DNA from 3 places in the Piscibacillus salipiscarius genome. Region 1 is predicted to be linked to each of the others. Evidence: riboswitches for the same ligand, from Rfam matches in the RefSeq annotation. Region 1 holds a riboswitch; each other region holds the start of a gene.

Region 1 (4,766 bases):
TAGAGCAGCCCCACATATTAATCTTCTTTATCTGTTAATTTAAATTTCTCTTTTCCTAAAATTAAATAAGCTAAATCTTCACGATCATAACTCTGTAAATCTTTTCGCTTAACTAAGTAGAAAATAAAGCCTAGCACAATCCAAATCACTAATGCCCATAACGACTCAGAACCTAGTGCAGCCGGCGAATTCGGATATAGTAATAATATTAAGAAACCAACACTTGATACCATTCCTAAAATAGCGATAAATTTTTTACCTGGTGAAACGATGTGAAGTGTTTCATCAAACTCACTTCCTTGATCATTCCACTTAAGTAAGCTATATGCTGTATAACAAGTATAGAAATAAGCAATGGATACACCTAGAGAAGACATATTAACAATCCAACCTAGTACTTCACGACCAAACCATGGAGCAAGGATTGCAACAATGGCAGCGAAAATAATCGCAAAGTATGGTGTATTATGCTTAGAATGCAATTTAGAAAAGGCGTTCGGTAGCACTTTACCTCTTGCCATAGCGAATAATACACGGCTTGCTGAAATTAAAAATCCGTTTAAGCCTGTGAAGATCCCCATAGATAAAGCGACTACTAAAATAACTAATCCGCCAGTTCCTAATACGTCTTGAACGACAGTACCTGTTCCCCACTGAAGACCTGCAGATGACGTATCCTGCCAAGGAGCTGCGACAGCTGTTGTGATGATCATAAATGAATAGATAATCGCAGCAAATAATAATGCCATCATAATTAACGTTAACGCTTTTCGTGCTGAGAATTTGAACTCTTCTGCAGCTTGTGGTACGTTATCAAACCCGACATAAGCAAATGGTGCAATCGCAACAATGGTTAAGATTGCTGCTAGCGGTGATACTTCTGGGCTAAATACAGGATTCATGTTACTAAATGACGCCCCGCTATTCGTCGTCATAAAGCCTGTTAATGAAAATACTCCCAAGATTAAAATCATAACAAATATAAATTGCATGCGACCAGATAATCCTGATCCTTTAATATTTAGATAAGTGAAAAATGCAACTAATAAAGTAACTATAATAATTTCAGTAAAATAAACATCCCAGCCTGCAACAGTATAAATCTTCATATTTTGAATGAAATCAGGGAAAACGAATTTAAGCATCAATGCAAAAGCTGTCGCGTTTAACGCCACAATACATATGTACCCTAACGTTAAGAACCAACCACTAATATAAGCGTGTACACGGTTTAAGCTTAAAAATGCATAAGCAAATTCCCCGCCTGAAACCGGGTAATTCCTGATCAGCACTCCATAACTGATTGCAATAATAGCCATTAATACAGCGCCAATACTCAATCCTAAAATAACGCCTAATGGCCCAGCACCAGCCATCCAATCAGCAGGTAGTACAAATGACCCCCAACCAATTGATGAACCTAATGCTATGGCCCATACCCAATGTGGTTTGAGTGTCTTACTTAGTTTCTTTCTCTCCAGTCCATTTCCAGAACTCAATTTTAAAACCCCTTTATATTTAGTTTTTTCACAACTATAACCGCTATTTTACCACTACGGTTCATCATATAAAAAACAGGTTTGGACAACTAAAACGCACCATGAAATAGCATTTACGCTCTAATAAGGTCCTCAGTTATTGAGAGGTTACCATAAAACGGTTTTTGCTTCATTTTGTCCAAATCTGTCACATCATTGTTTATTTTCCCCGAAATGTACCGTATAAATCATATTTTTTTTGACGAAGATGAAATAAGAACAAAGGAATTATTGTACAGAGAAAGGCTGACGGCATGACATGCGTAAATTTCTCCTGATTTTAAGTATCTTAATCATTTATTTTGTTATTAATGGTGTCAACACGGTGGATCGTATATTAGACTATAATTTCACTTCTGAGAAACAATCTGAGACGAATCAAGATAAAGAGTCCTATACTTGGACAGACGATGTGTTACCTAGAACCCCAACAAACCAGACAACCCAACCCGATGAAGATGACATTATTAACAAGTATGAAACGAGCTATGAAGAATTAAAACAAGAAACCATAACCGAAGTTGAGCAAATTAAAGAAAACGTACTATCTGAACTTGAAGAAGACCCAAACCCACTCAAGCTTGGAGCAATGGCTATTAAATATGAACAAAAAGCAACGGAACTGGAAAATGATATCGATCAGAAGTTTGAGGAATTATTTGAGGCGTTTGAGCAAGAGCTAGATCGTTATGGGTATTCCAAAGCATCAGTTGTAAAGCTGGAGCGAAAATATAAAAGTACAAAAACAGACCTTAAAAATGAACTTGTAAAAGAAGCAAGTGCTTGGATGGAAGGCAGAAAATTTTAATTTTCGACAAGAAAATACTTTAACATTAAAATTAATTGAAAATTTAGTAAAAAAGTCTCGGAATTTTTAGATGAAAAAGGGGTAACATTTTCCTAGTAAAGCTTATACAATTAAATTAAGATAAAGTCGATGCAGTTTAAAGGCAAACCTTTTGAAAAAAAGGGACGCAAAGCGAGTGGTCTAAGGGGAAACCTAAGACAGCACAGCTGCCTCATCTGTTGGGGGAGGAAAATGGTCACTATGACGCATTACCAAAAAGCTACAGAAAAACAACTGGATCGAGAATGGGTACTACTAATGAAAAAAGCAAAAGAAATGGGTATTAGTAAAAGAGAAATAAGAAAATTCATTGATGTTGAACGACCAAGTATATAACTTACAAACGGCCGTGGACAGTGAGTTCACGGTATCTTTATGTTTAGAGACTATTATTTTGGAAATACTAGAACCATAAATAAGTAGACTAGCAAATTTTACTATATTACAATATGACTATACATTTTAGAGAGTTGGTGAAATACGTGCCTAATGGAAAATGGTTCCGAATCGGTTATGCTGTCATCATCATTATGGTAATCATCTTTCTATCGACAAAGATACAGTTTATCTTCTCCCCCCTATTCGTTTTAGCTCAAACAATTTTTACACCATTAATTATTGCAGGGATTTTATATTATTTAACAAGACCCATTGTCGATGTACTAGATAATAAAATGCCGCGGCCGGTTGCGGTGTTAATTGTATTTTTAACAGGGATTGGTTTATTAGTTGGCTTAGTCATGTTAGTTTATCCTGAACTTCAAAAACAAATTGAAAATTTTGCTGAACAGGTGCCCACATTTATTGATGAAGCCAATCAATTTTTACTATCTGTGCAAAACAGTGAATGGTTTAATCGAATTTCTCCTGACCAACAAGCCATCACCGAATGGTTAAGGAGTTTAGAAACCAACTTAACAGATATTGCTTCTAATTTAGCTGGAAACATCACGACCTATTTAGGTGTCGTTGCTAGTGCCATTATTGTTCTAATTGTTGTACCTTTTGTATTGTTTTATTTACTTAAAGACGGTGAGCGTTTACCAAAGAGAATCATCAGCTTTTTACCGAAGAAATATAAGTATGAAGTAGGCGAGATTCTAGATGAGATGGATGATGCGTTAAGTAATTACATTCAGGGCCAGATTATTGTTAGTTTCTGTGTTGGGATACTGATCTATATTGGCTACTTGATTATCGATTTAAAATTCGCGTTAATTCTAGCATTTATTGCCTTATTTACAAACTTTATTCCATTTATCGGTCCATGGATTGGAACAGCACCAGGCGTTATTGTCGGTTTATTTGAATCACCACTTCAAGCACTGTTAGTAGTCATCGTAGCCGTTGTCGTTCAGCAAATTGAAAGTAATTTAATATCACCACAAGTCATGGGTAAAAAATTAAACGTCCACCCTATTACGATTATTTTCTTACTATTATTTGCTGGTAAATTCGGCGGAGTTGTAGCAATGATTATCGCGGTACCAACTTATGCAGTCGGTAAAGTTATTGTCAGTCACATTTACCGCATTATTAAACTACGAAATAAAGAGATGTTTGATTAAGGTTGTCTCAATTGAGGCAGCCTTTTTTACTGACTTGTCTGATATAATAGCTTTAAAGACTGATTAAAGGAGAACGTTTGATGGATTTTCAAAAATTAGTAGAGTTGTTTCCTAATTTAAAACGAGTTCATTCTGAGCCTAAACATTCTTTTACCTTTCGTATACAGGGGCAGCTTTATGCTATACCGGAAAAAGACTTAACTTATGATTATAAACAGATTATAAAAGCCTTTGCGGATCATGAACTTATACATACTAATGAAGAAAAAAACTGGCTGGACTTTCTTAATGGACTTAGCTCTGAGCGACCTATCCAGGGACAAAACATTCGCCTAACCATCATGCAAATACAAAATAATTCTGAACAGCAGGACACACTCAAAGAGTCCATTTCTTTACTCTTAAATAAGTCAGTTTTATTTCTGTGGGAGAAACCTAATTTGCTTGTGTTGCTTGAATCATTATGTGGTGATTATGAGCCAATTCCCTTTGAAGAAATTATCGACGTGATGAGTGACGATTTAGATTTGAATTTGAGGTTAATGATAAGTAACCCACTTAAAGTAGATGAAAAAACGCCTGAATTTTATAAGTGGTTTATTGATACGGCTGATAAGGTATTTACTAAAACGTCTAAACGATTAGTCAAACAAGGAGATGCTCTAATCCTTCTTCTTCCTGAAAAATACACATTTGGGGAACGTGAATATTTTGGCCAGTCGATTTTACAAAACAGTTCGGATGACGAAGACTTAATTAAAACCATCAAAACCGTCATTGAACATCAAGGGAATGTGACCGCTGCAGCGAAAA
Region 2 (4,766 bases), on a different contig from region 1:
ATAAACTAATGGAATGGTTGAAATAAAAATAAATAAGGTTAATGTATAACTTGTCAGGTATGACTTTACATAAAACTTCCCTAAATTAGGTGTATTTTTTTGAAGTAAATTAAAAAGTGACTGTTCATAACCTCCAACGATCATGTAATGGTTAATGAACGGAATAAAATATAATAATGTTAATAGTAATGCCATTGAAGTAAAATAAGTTGCTAGATCTTGAAATGGCAGGTCATATGTAACCATGAGAGCAAGAGCAATAATTAAAAAAACGATTCCAATAGATTGGTAGGTACGGTTCGCCCCTCTAATAGAAAAGATTAAAGCCAATACACCAATAACCCCTTGAATCGTTAAGATCCCATCCCAAGCAATGAATAGATTTAAGATAAATAGTAGTGCATAGCTTGTATATAGATAAAATAATAATCGGTTCATGATATCACGCTTTCTTAAAGCATTATCCCTCCTAATCTTAACAAAATCCATCCTATCTTCCTACTTCAATTAGTTGCTGAGAATAACACTTTTTACATTTATAAGTAATACTTTTGAACTATTTTGTAAAATAACCGACAAAAAAATGAAAAAATTTCGTAATAATAAAGCTGAGGTATTATGACCTAATGTAATAACTATAATTACCATCATTCGACAAATTACGACATTCTGACTGGAAAAAGACATAACATATAGTCCCAAATAAAATCTAGGACCAATCATAAATTGGAAGTGAATCGACAATTTTATAGTTTATTTGACGGATTTCTATGAATCTCGTTATGAATTAATATGTCGTTAAGAGATTAGTCAGAAATCTAAAATGACCTAATCTCGATAAAGGCAAAACTGGTGAAAACCAGTGACGCAAAGCTACAGGGGCTTCTGTGCATTTTGAGCACAATGCCAGCCAGCTACCGAAAGATCAGGGATGTAAGTTAGCAGTATGGGCGTCCTATTTAACAAGTGACCGGTTATGTAGGTCATCCATTGCTCCTACCTTACAATGAACCCCGTCATTCGGTAATGGCGGGGTAATTTAATTTGGATGGAGGTGACAAACGTGATCCTACGCAACCTGAGTACAGATGCAGAAGTGGCACGTCATATTAGACCAGCTTACTCATTTAGTAAAAGACTTAAAGGATTAATGTTTACAGATGAGCTAGCCTCAGGTTGCGGGTTGCATATTTTACCCTGTCAATCGGTACACACACATTTTATGCGTTACCCCATTGATGTTGTGTATTTAACGAAAGATTTAGTCGTAGTCGATATCGACGAAAATCTACCTCCAGGTAAGTTCGGAAGACGGAAAAAAGGTGCGCACTCGGTACTAGAACTCCCCACTGGTACCGTGTCGCGTACCAATATTCAAATCGGTCACTATTTAGAAATAGAAAATAAAAATTAAAAGGAGAGAGTTGTAATGAAAGAACTTTTCTTAAATATGATTCGCGAAGAAGAAGGACAAGGTATGGCAGAGTATGCCTTAGTATTAGGTGTTATTGCTGTTGGAGTTGTTGGAGTATTAGTTACATTTGGTGAAGAAATTATGAAAGTATTTAATGATGTTATTACTAGCTTCCAAACAAAGCCAACAGAACCTACTACCTAATGATTAAATTTAAAGGAAAGGAGGCCCCGAGCAATGGAATGGATATTAAATCTACTATTATTTACGGTCTTATTTATTTGTCTTATCACTGATCTTAAGCACAGGAAAATTTACAACAAAGTATTATTTCCGGCGTTCTTCCTTGCTCTCCTCCTGCAACCTTTGTTATTTGGAATTGATGGTGTGAAAAGCTTTTTCCTAGGTTTTTTCTTAGGATTTGGGCTTCTATTAATTCCATATCTGATGGGTGGAATGGGTGCTGGTGATGTAAAGTTACTCGCGGTTATTGGTGCTATAAAAGGTCCTGGATTTGTGCTACTTACGGCTTTTTATATGGCGCTTATTGGAGGAATCATTGGCATTGCAATTATTTTGTTTCAAAAAGGAATCTTTAAAAAACTCTATTACGCCCTTTCTAGCATGAGATATGGAATTCAATTATTGATGCCAGATCGTGACTCCATGAAAAGAACTTTTCCATATGGGGTCGCAATTGTCGGTGGCGCTTGTTTATCGTTCTTATTGAATGGAGTGGTGATGTAATATGTTGCGCAATGAAAATGGTCAGTCTATTGTAGAGTTTTCTCTGATCATCCCATTGTTAATATTAATGTTAGTCGGCATATTTGATGTCGGCAGGATGATGTATTCTTATTCGGGCCTCCATTTCACTGCTCAAGAATCAGTCAGACTTGGCGGTTTTGGCTATACAGATGAAGAAATTATTGATTTTGCGAAGGGGCATTTTGAAACAGGAGATACTGATTTACTTACGATCACCGTTACTCCAGCAGAAGCTGAGCGGCAGTCTGGTGAGTATGTAACGGTCACCTTAACGTATCCAGTTGAACCCATTACACCATTTGCCGAAGAGGTGTTTGGAGATTCTATAGAACTAACAGCCGACTCAACGATTAGGGTTGAGTGATGAGGAGGCGGCGAAATGTTTCAGTTTTGGAAAAGTGAAAAAGGTGGCGCCACGTTATTAGTCGCCTTAGCGTTTACAGGATTGCTTGCGCTAACTGGACTCGTTGTCGATGGTGGCCTTTTATATTCAACACATGCTCATCTCCAGAAGGCGGCAAATGCAGCTGCATTATCGGGAGGACAAGAGCTGACAAGAGATGAAACGGTTGTAGAAGGAATTGTCGAGGAGACGTTGACACATCACGAAGAACTAAGTTCGTTACAAGATACAGTGGTAGTAAAAGATAAGCGTGTTACAGTTCGATTAACGAAACCAACAGAGCTTACGTTCATGAAGTTATTTGGAATCGACAACGTAGATATAAACGTTAAAGCTACAGCGAGAATTGGTGTAATGGGCCGGGCAATGGGGGCAGCTCCGCTTGGAATTGATGAGTCCATTGAACTTGTGTATGGGCAAGAATACACCTTGAAAGTGGATGAAGAAGAAGTCGACACAGGTAACTTCGGTGTTTTAGCACTCGCAGGGGGCGGGGCTAAAACCTACGAACAAACGTTAATTCACGGTTTTGATCAAGAATTAAAAGTTGGTGATATTGTCGAAACAGAGACAGGTAATATTGCCGGTAAAACGAAGAACGCAACAGATATTTTAATTAATAGTTGTGACAACATGTATGAGCGAGATTGTCCAAGAGTGTTACTTATACCCGTTTACAAACCTCATAATCATGACCAAAATCAAATGAAGGAAGTAGAAATCAGAGGTTTCGCTTACTTTTATTTAACAGAACCGATGGATGGGAATGAAAAAGAGATTAAAGGTGAGTTTATTAAGCGAACGGGTCAAGGCTTTGAACTAGATGAAGCAGCAGAACGTGGGGCATTCATCGTACGTCTGACAGAGTAGGTAAGGTGAGTTTAATGCAATCGAAATTATTATTTTTATTAGCGATTTTAATGGGAGTTTTTACAACAGCCATTTTTTTCTATTCAAGTCAATCTGAGACGCCAGAACCAACTGAGGAAGCACCAATGGTTGATGTCGTTACTCTAGCGCAGGATATTGAAGAAAATCAAAAAATAACAGAAGAGGACCTACAATTTCAAACGCTACCAAAAGATCAGGTTCATCCGTCCGCAATCAAATCCTTAGAAGAAGTTAAAGGAAAGTTTGCGACAGCCGATATGGTGACGGGTGAGCTTTTGTTATCTCATCGGCTAAAATCTAGTCAGGAAGAGAAGGCACGGGTATCCCGAAAAGTAACAGACGGGCACCGGGCTGTCTCTATTGGTGTAGATATTGTGAGGTCTGTTTCGAATTTGATTCAACCAGAAGATTACGTCGATGTTATTTTTACATATGAAACTAAAGATGAGACAAAAAATAAGAAATTAAATGGGGAATCTAAGAATCTTCTTGATCAAATGGAATCTGTTTTACTACTAGAAAATATTCGTGTGTTGTCTGTTGGGAAACGAATGACGACGCTAGATGATGGAACCGAAGTGGCAGAGTATAGTCAGGTGACTTTAGAGCTAATGCCTGATGATTCAGTTGCCTTGGTCAATGCAGCTGAACAGGGTGCGATTCATTTAACGCTTCATTCTAAAATAACAGAAGGCGAAGAGTAAGGTTATTGGGGAGGAGAAACATGGCAGATATGATTCAAATCATAACTCTATGCAGTGGCAAAGGCGGCGTAGGGAAAACATTTTTAGCTGTAAATTTAGCAATCGCATTAAGCAAGAAAAATAAGGACGTTGTACTGATTGATGGCGATCTCCAATTTGGAGATGTGGGGATGGCTATGGACCTTCAACCAACTTTAACAATGAAAGACCTATTAGATGAACAAGATCGCTTAGATTCACACAATATCACTAATTATTTAGTAGAACATAAAAGCGGCGTATACGTTTTATCTGCTCCGGAGCGGCCAGAGTACGCTGAGTTAATCGATGGTGAGTTTATTAAGAACACACTTAATTTGCTTAAAGAACGATTTGACTACATTGTCATTGATGGTGGACATGGAATAGATGATTCGGCTATAGATTTTATGGATGTTGCTGATCAGATTTTGGCAGTGACAACACCTGAGGTAGCATCGTTAAAAAATACGAAAAGGTTAATTGAGACCATTCATCAGCTTCAAATGAACGAAAAGCTTGACGTGCTTCTTAATCGGCATGGGCTTGATAGTTTGATAAAAGCCGA
Region 3 (4,766 bases), on a different contig from region 1:
CTCTAGCAAAATCGAACCTGCATCCGATTGACGTTAACCCATTGTCATTCCCAGCTAGAATGTCAGACAACCGGTCACCTACTACGGCACCTTTCGAGATATCATATTTCTGAACAATACTACTTACTAAATCACTTTTGTTCAAAGAATCGATTTGTTCAATACTGAAAACTTCAGACACCCATCGGTTTAATTGGTAATAGTTCGTAATTGCTGCAAGATACTTCGTTAGACCATTACTAGCAATGAAAATTCGAACGTTTTGATCGGTTAATTCTTTAAAAATTTCTTCAACATTAGGATAAAGTGCACCATTACCGTGCTGAATGTTCTCAATCAACCGTTCTAGAAAGTAAGCATCTACTTGATCACGCTCTTGAATAGTGAAATCAGGTAATAACGTTTCCCACACTTTAGGCAATGGAACGCCCATGATGTTACGGTACTGATCAATTGGCGTTTCATTAACCCATTTATTCTGAGACCTTAAGAAGTTAAAAGTATGATCTAATGAAAGCTCTAGAATTTTATCTGTTTGAAATAACGTCCCATCCATGTCAAAAATGACAGCTTTAGTCATGGTGTATCTCCTTGGTCTTGTAGCTTTTTATAGACTTGTCCTTTTTCAATATAAGTTTCTCTAACGCGCTCTAATTCTTGATAATCTTCATCATTTAACTCACGAATGACTTTGGCAGGGCGGCCGAACGCAAGTGTATTAGGCGGAATCTTTTTACCTGGTGGGATAAGGCTTCCTGCACCGATAAAAGCATTTTCGCCAATTTCAGCCCCGTCTAAAATCGTCGTACCCATCCCGATTAACGCATTTTTTCTGATGATTGCTGAATGCAGTAACACTTGGTGTCCCACTGATACGCCATCTTCTAAAATAAGCGGTTGGTTTGGACTTTGGTGTAACATCGACTGATCTTGAATATTGACGTGATCGCCGATGTAAGTAGGCGACACATCTCCGCGAATGACGGTTTTGAACCAAATACTACTATATTTTCCAATCGTCACATCACCAGAAATGACGACATCATCTGAGATATAAGCTGTTTCGTCTATTTTTGGATATTGTCCTTTATAAGGAAGGATCATGGTGTGTGCCTCCTTTAGTTATACCGCTTGTCCTTCAAATATTTGTTCGAGTGCATTTGGTAGTAGATTAAAATTAGGTTTCGCAATAAAATCTTTAGCTCCCAACTTAAAGCATTCCGTTTGACTAAACTTACTTGAAAGTGATGAAAAAACGATAACCTTCGCATTTGGATACAGTTTGACCATTAATGATAATGTTTTAAAACCATCAAGCCGATCCATGGTTAGGTCTAACGTCACCGCATCTGGCTTTAACTTGCGGTAGATGGATAAGGCTTCAATTCCATTCGAAGCTTCTGATACAACTTGATATTTTGACGAATTATGTAAAGTCTTCTTGATGCTTTGTCTGATAAACTTTGAGTCATCCACGATTAAAATTTTATACATATTTAAATCACTCCTTCTATTTTGCAAACACTAGAAGTGATTGCAACCCGGCTACCATAGTAGATTCCGTAGGCCCGTGGCTTTGCGTCCCTTACTTTCATAAGGTTTGCCTTTAAAATATAGTACCATATTCTTAGGATAAAGAACACATTTCGACAAGTTTTGTTCATAAAATTGCTGAAAGTATCAAGTTGTTATTCTTTTAGTGAATTATGCTAATATGTTATTAATGATATTTTTGTGAAAATAGGGGGAGTTGTGATGATTGTAAAACACGCTGATCAACCAAAAGGAGTAATTGTTGCTGTACACGGTGCGTTTGAGCATGCAGGGCGGTATGAATGGCTCTTTGACCGGTTTAATCATTTCGGTTTTCATGTCGTAGCTGGTGATTTACCTGGTCAAGGGACGACCAAAGGTAAACGCGGACATATCAGATCATTTACTGAATATATCGTAACCGTTTTATCTTGGATTGATGAAGCCAAAAAGTATGACTTTCCAGTCTTTTTGTTTGGTCATAGTATGGGCGGGTTGACGGCCATTCGTACGGTTCAGCAGCATCAAACCGATGTAAATGGTATTATCTTATCCTCACCAGCTTTAGGGATGAAGAATGGTTTAGCTAGACCCGTTTATTTTGCATCAAAATTACTCAATGTCGCAACTCCTTCTATTCGTTTTAAAACGGGCGTTAGATCAGATATGGCAACACGTAACGAAGGATATAAAGCCCATGATGTGTCAGATCCATTGTTTTTAAGAAAAGTATCCGTTCGTTGGTATCATGAATTTGAAAGGGCTATTGCGCTCGCATTTAAAAAGATTCATAAATACCCAGACATTCCAACGATTCTACTTCAAGGTGGGGATGATCACTTAGTCGATGTTGAAGCGGTTAAAGAGTGGTTTAACTCAATCGATGTCTCCGATAAATCTATTAAAATCTATGAAGAACTTTACCACGAGATTTTAAACGAACCAGAGAGAGAGTTGGTTTTAAAAGACGTTATCTCATTTATAGATCAACACCTAAATGAAGATTCAGTATAGGAGGATTTACGTTGTCAGTTAATGTCCCGAAAACGTTGCCAAAACTACTTTTCACATGTTACAGACATATCTTTCCCGAAGTTCGAACCAACTTAAACCGTTGGGAGAATTTTGCCGAACGCGTACCAAATGACGAACTGAACAAGCAGGCAAAAGCAAGCATTGATACGAAAACCTTTCACTGTGAAGGCGGGGCGATCTATGCAACTTTGGCTAAGAGTCGGTGGAAAGAAGCGGTCAAGTTTATTGTGGCTTATCAGACCATCAGTGATTATTTAGACAACCTTTGCGACCGCAGTACATCGATGGATCCTGATGACTTCAGACGTTTACATGATTCGATGCTCAATGCCATTTTAAATGAACCTGTAAATGAACATCCGAATTATTACGAACTTAGAGAAGATCAGGATGATGGTGGTTATTTAGCTTCATTAGTTGATACTTGTCAGGAGGTTGTTCAAAAAATCCCGAATTATGAGCGTGTTTACCCAGCTGTCAGACGACTCGCACAGTTGTATATCGATCTTCAAGTTCATAAACACGTCAAGCTCGATGAACGCGTGCCGAGGCTCACAGGTTGGTACGATGAAGAGAATGAGCACGAATTTGTTTTGTGGAATGAGTTTTCTGCTGTGACAGGTTCGACAATTGGCATTTTTTCTATCATTTCATATGCACTAGACGGTTACGATTATAGCGGACAGGTTATGAAGGCTTATTTTCCTTACATGCAAGGGCTACATATTTTACTGGATTACTACATTGATCAGAATGAAGATGAACAGGAAGGCGATTTGAATTTCTGTCATTACTATGAAGACGAACATAAAACGATAGAACGGTTAAAATTTTTTATCGATGGCAGCAGGATGTCGACGAAAAAACTCCCTGACTCTGACTTCCACCAGCTAATTGTGTCAGGGCTAGTCGGCTTATACTTATCGGACCTGAAAGCAGATGAGCTTCATGACGGCGAACGGAATAGGAAAGACCTTCTTCGCCATAGCGGGATGAAAGCTCAGATGATTTTTATGAACGGACGAGCATATCGAAAGTGGAAGAAGAAGAAAGGGTTAGGCGAGTAAAAAAATGTTTCAATGAATGGGGAGTGTGTAAATGAAGCGAGTTGACGTTGCATATACGCTATTATTTGATGAAGAAACGAATAGAGTTTTAATGGTATTAAACAGAAACAAATCCTGGTCCTTGCCAGGCGGGGCTGTTGAAAAGGAAGAAACGTTAACGGATGCAGCCATAAGAGAAGCTAAAGAAGAGACAGGCTATGACGTTGAGGTTCATGAAGTCATTGCTATAAATGAGGCGTTTATGGATGGAAACCATGTTCACTTTTTTACATTTAGAGGGGAAATTATAAAAACTCCAGAGGTCATTCCAAATGAAAAAAATATTCTCAAAGTAGAATGGGTTGATTTAGAGGAAGGCGATCGGTTAATGCCTTATCATCCTGAAGGAATCTCTCGGTTACTTAACTTTTCAGGTGCTAGATACTTACTACAATCATAAGGTAGGATATTTATGAAAACAATTAGTAGCCTTATGTTCATACTGGCGTTGTTCCTGCCAGCGTGCTCAGAGATTACAAATGAAGAATTAGACCCTCATCAATCTAACGTGTTTGATGGTCACATAATAGAGATTAAGGGTTCTAGAGTGCTTGTCGTAGCAGGGTTGACTAAAGATGAGGCAACGTCTATGAATGAAGCATCCTTATTAGAGGTAGAGAACCCACCTGATGCTGTTTGGTTCGAAGTGGACTCGGGCTCTCAGTATGATGTAGGTGATCATATTCGGGTGAGATATGATGGAATGGATGCATCGTATCCTGGTCAAGCCGAAGCGGAAAAAGTACAAATTGTGCAGTGATGACCTACCTATTTTTTATGAATCGCAACCACAAATGGCGCCCGATCACTTCGATTGACCAATTGATAACGAATGATATCCGCTTTTTTAGCAGGGAAGATTTTTAAGTGATTTAGCAATGCATCTTTTTCAGCCTGACCTTCCTCATGCCCAGGATATATCACAATGACAATATACCGCATAGGTTTTAGCATAGAGAAAAGTTGCTCGATTGCTTGGATCGTCGTCTCACTACTAGTCGTGACTGCCTTATCACTGCCAGGTAAAAAGCCTAGGTTAAAAATGCATCCATCAATGGAATCTACATGTCTTTTATGGAGTTCATCGCCAGC

Evidence for each region. A riboswitch is a leader RNA that binds a small molecule or an ion and turns the genes downstream of it on or off. The one in region 1 is predicted to bind cyclic di-GMP.
Region 2: it holds a riboswitch for cyclic di-GMP, as region 1 does, so the genes downstream of both, ACFSW4_RS07090 (DUF192 domain-containing protein) here and ACFSW4_RS09100 (anti-repressor SinI family protein) in region 1, are expected to answer to the same signal.
Region 3: it holds a riboswitch for cyclic di-GMP, as region 1 does, so the genes downstream of both, ACFSW4_RS12465 (response regulator transcription factor) here and ACFSW4_RS09100 (anti-repressor SinI family protein) in region 1, are expected to answer to the same signal.

What each region holds. Positions count from the first base shown of each region.
Region 1 is NZ_JBHUMZ010000021.1:81,336-86,101, forward strand. Features, by position in the region: gene ACFSW4_RS09090 (APC family permease) at 18-1,499, opposite strand; gene ACFSW4_RS09095 (hypothetical protein) at 1,864-2,346, shown strand; cyclic di-GMP riboswitch class I at 2,478-2,560, shown strand; gene ACFSW4_RS09100 (anti-repressor SinI family protein) at 2,578-2,721, shown strand; gene ACFSW4_RS09105 (AI-2E family transporter) at 2,868-3,953, shown strand; gene ACFSW4_RS09110 (PucR family transcriptional regulator) at 4,034-4,766, shown strand, end outside.
Region 2 is NZ_JBHUMZ010000019.1:31,336-36,101, reverse strand. Features, by position in the region: gene ACFSW4_RS07095 (hypothetical protein) at 1-489, opposite strand, end outside; cyclic di-GMP riboswitch class I at 833-922, shown strand; gene ACFSW4_RS07090 (DUF192 domain-containing protein) at 1,064-1,414, shown strand; gene ACFSW4_RS07085 (Flp family type IVb pilin) at 1,430-1,618, shown strand; gene ACFSW4_RS07080 (A24 family peptidase) at 1,652-2,161, shown strand; gene ACFSW4_RS07075 (TadE/TadG family type IV pilus assembly protein) at 2,163-2,546, shown strand; gene ACFSW4_RS07070 (pilus assembly protein TadG-related protein) at 2,562-3,455, shown strand; gene cpaB (Flp pilus assembly protein CpaB) at 3,470-4,180, shown strand; gene ACFSW4_RS07060 (AAA family ATPase) at 4,201-4,766, shown strand, end outside.
Region 3 is NZ_JBHUMZ010000044.1:4,218-8,983, reverse strand. Features, by position in the region: gene ACFSW4_RS12475 (HAD hydrolase-like protein) at 1-580, opposite strand, end outside; gene ACFSW4_RS12470 (gamma carbonic anhydrase) at 577-1,104, opposite strand; gene ACFSW4_RS12465 (response regulator transcription factor) at 1,123-1,494, opposite strand; cyclic di-GMP riboswitch class I at 1,533-1,615, opposite strand; gene ACFSW4_RS12460 (alpha/beta hydrolase) at 1,756-2,547, shown strand; gene ACFSW4_RS12455 (tetraprenyl-beta-curcumene synthase family protein) at 2,559-3,635, shown strand; gene ACFSW4_RS12450 (NUDIX hydrolase) at 3,667-4,074, shown strand; gene ACFSW4_RS12445 (DUF3221 domain-containing protein) at 4,087-4,434, shown strand; gene ACFSW4_RS12440 (tRNA (mnm(5)s(2)U34)-methyltransferase) at 4,443-4,766, opposite strand, start outside.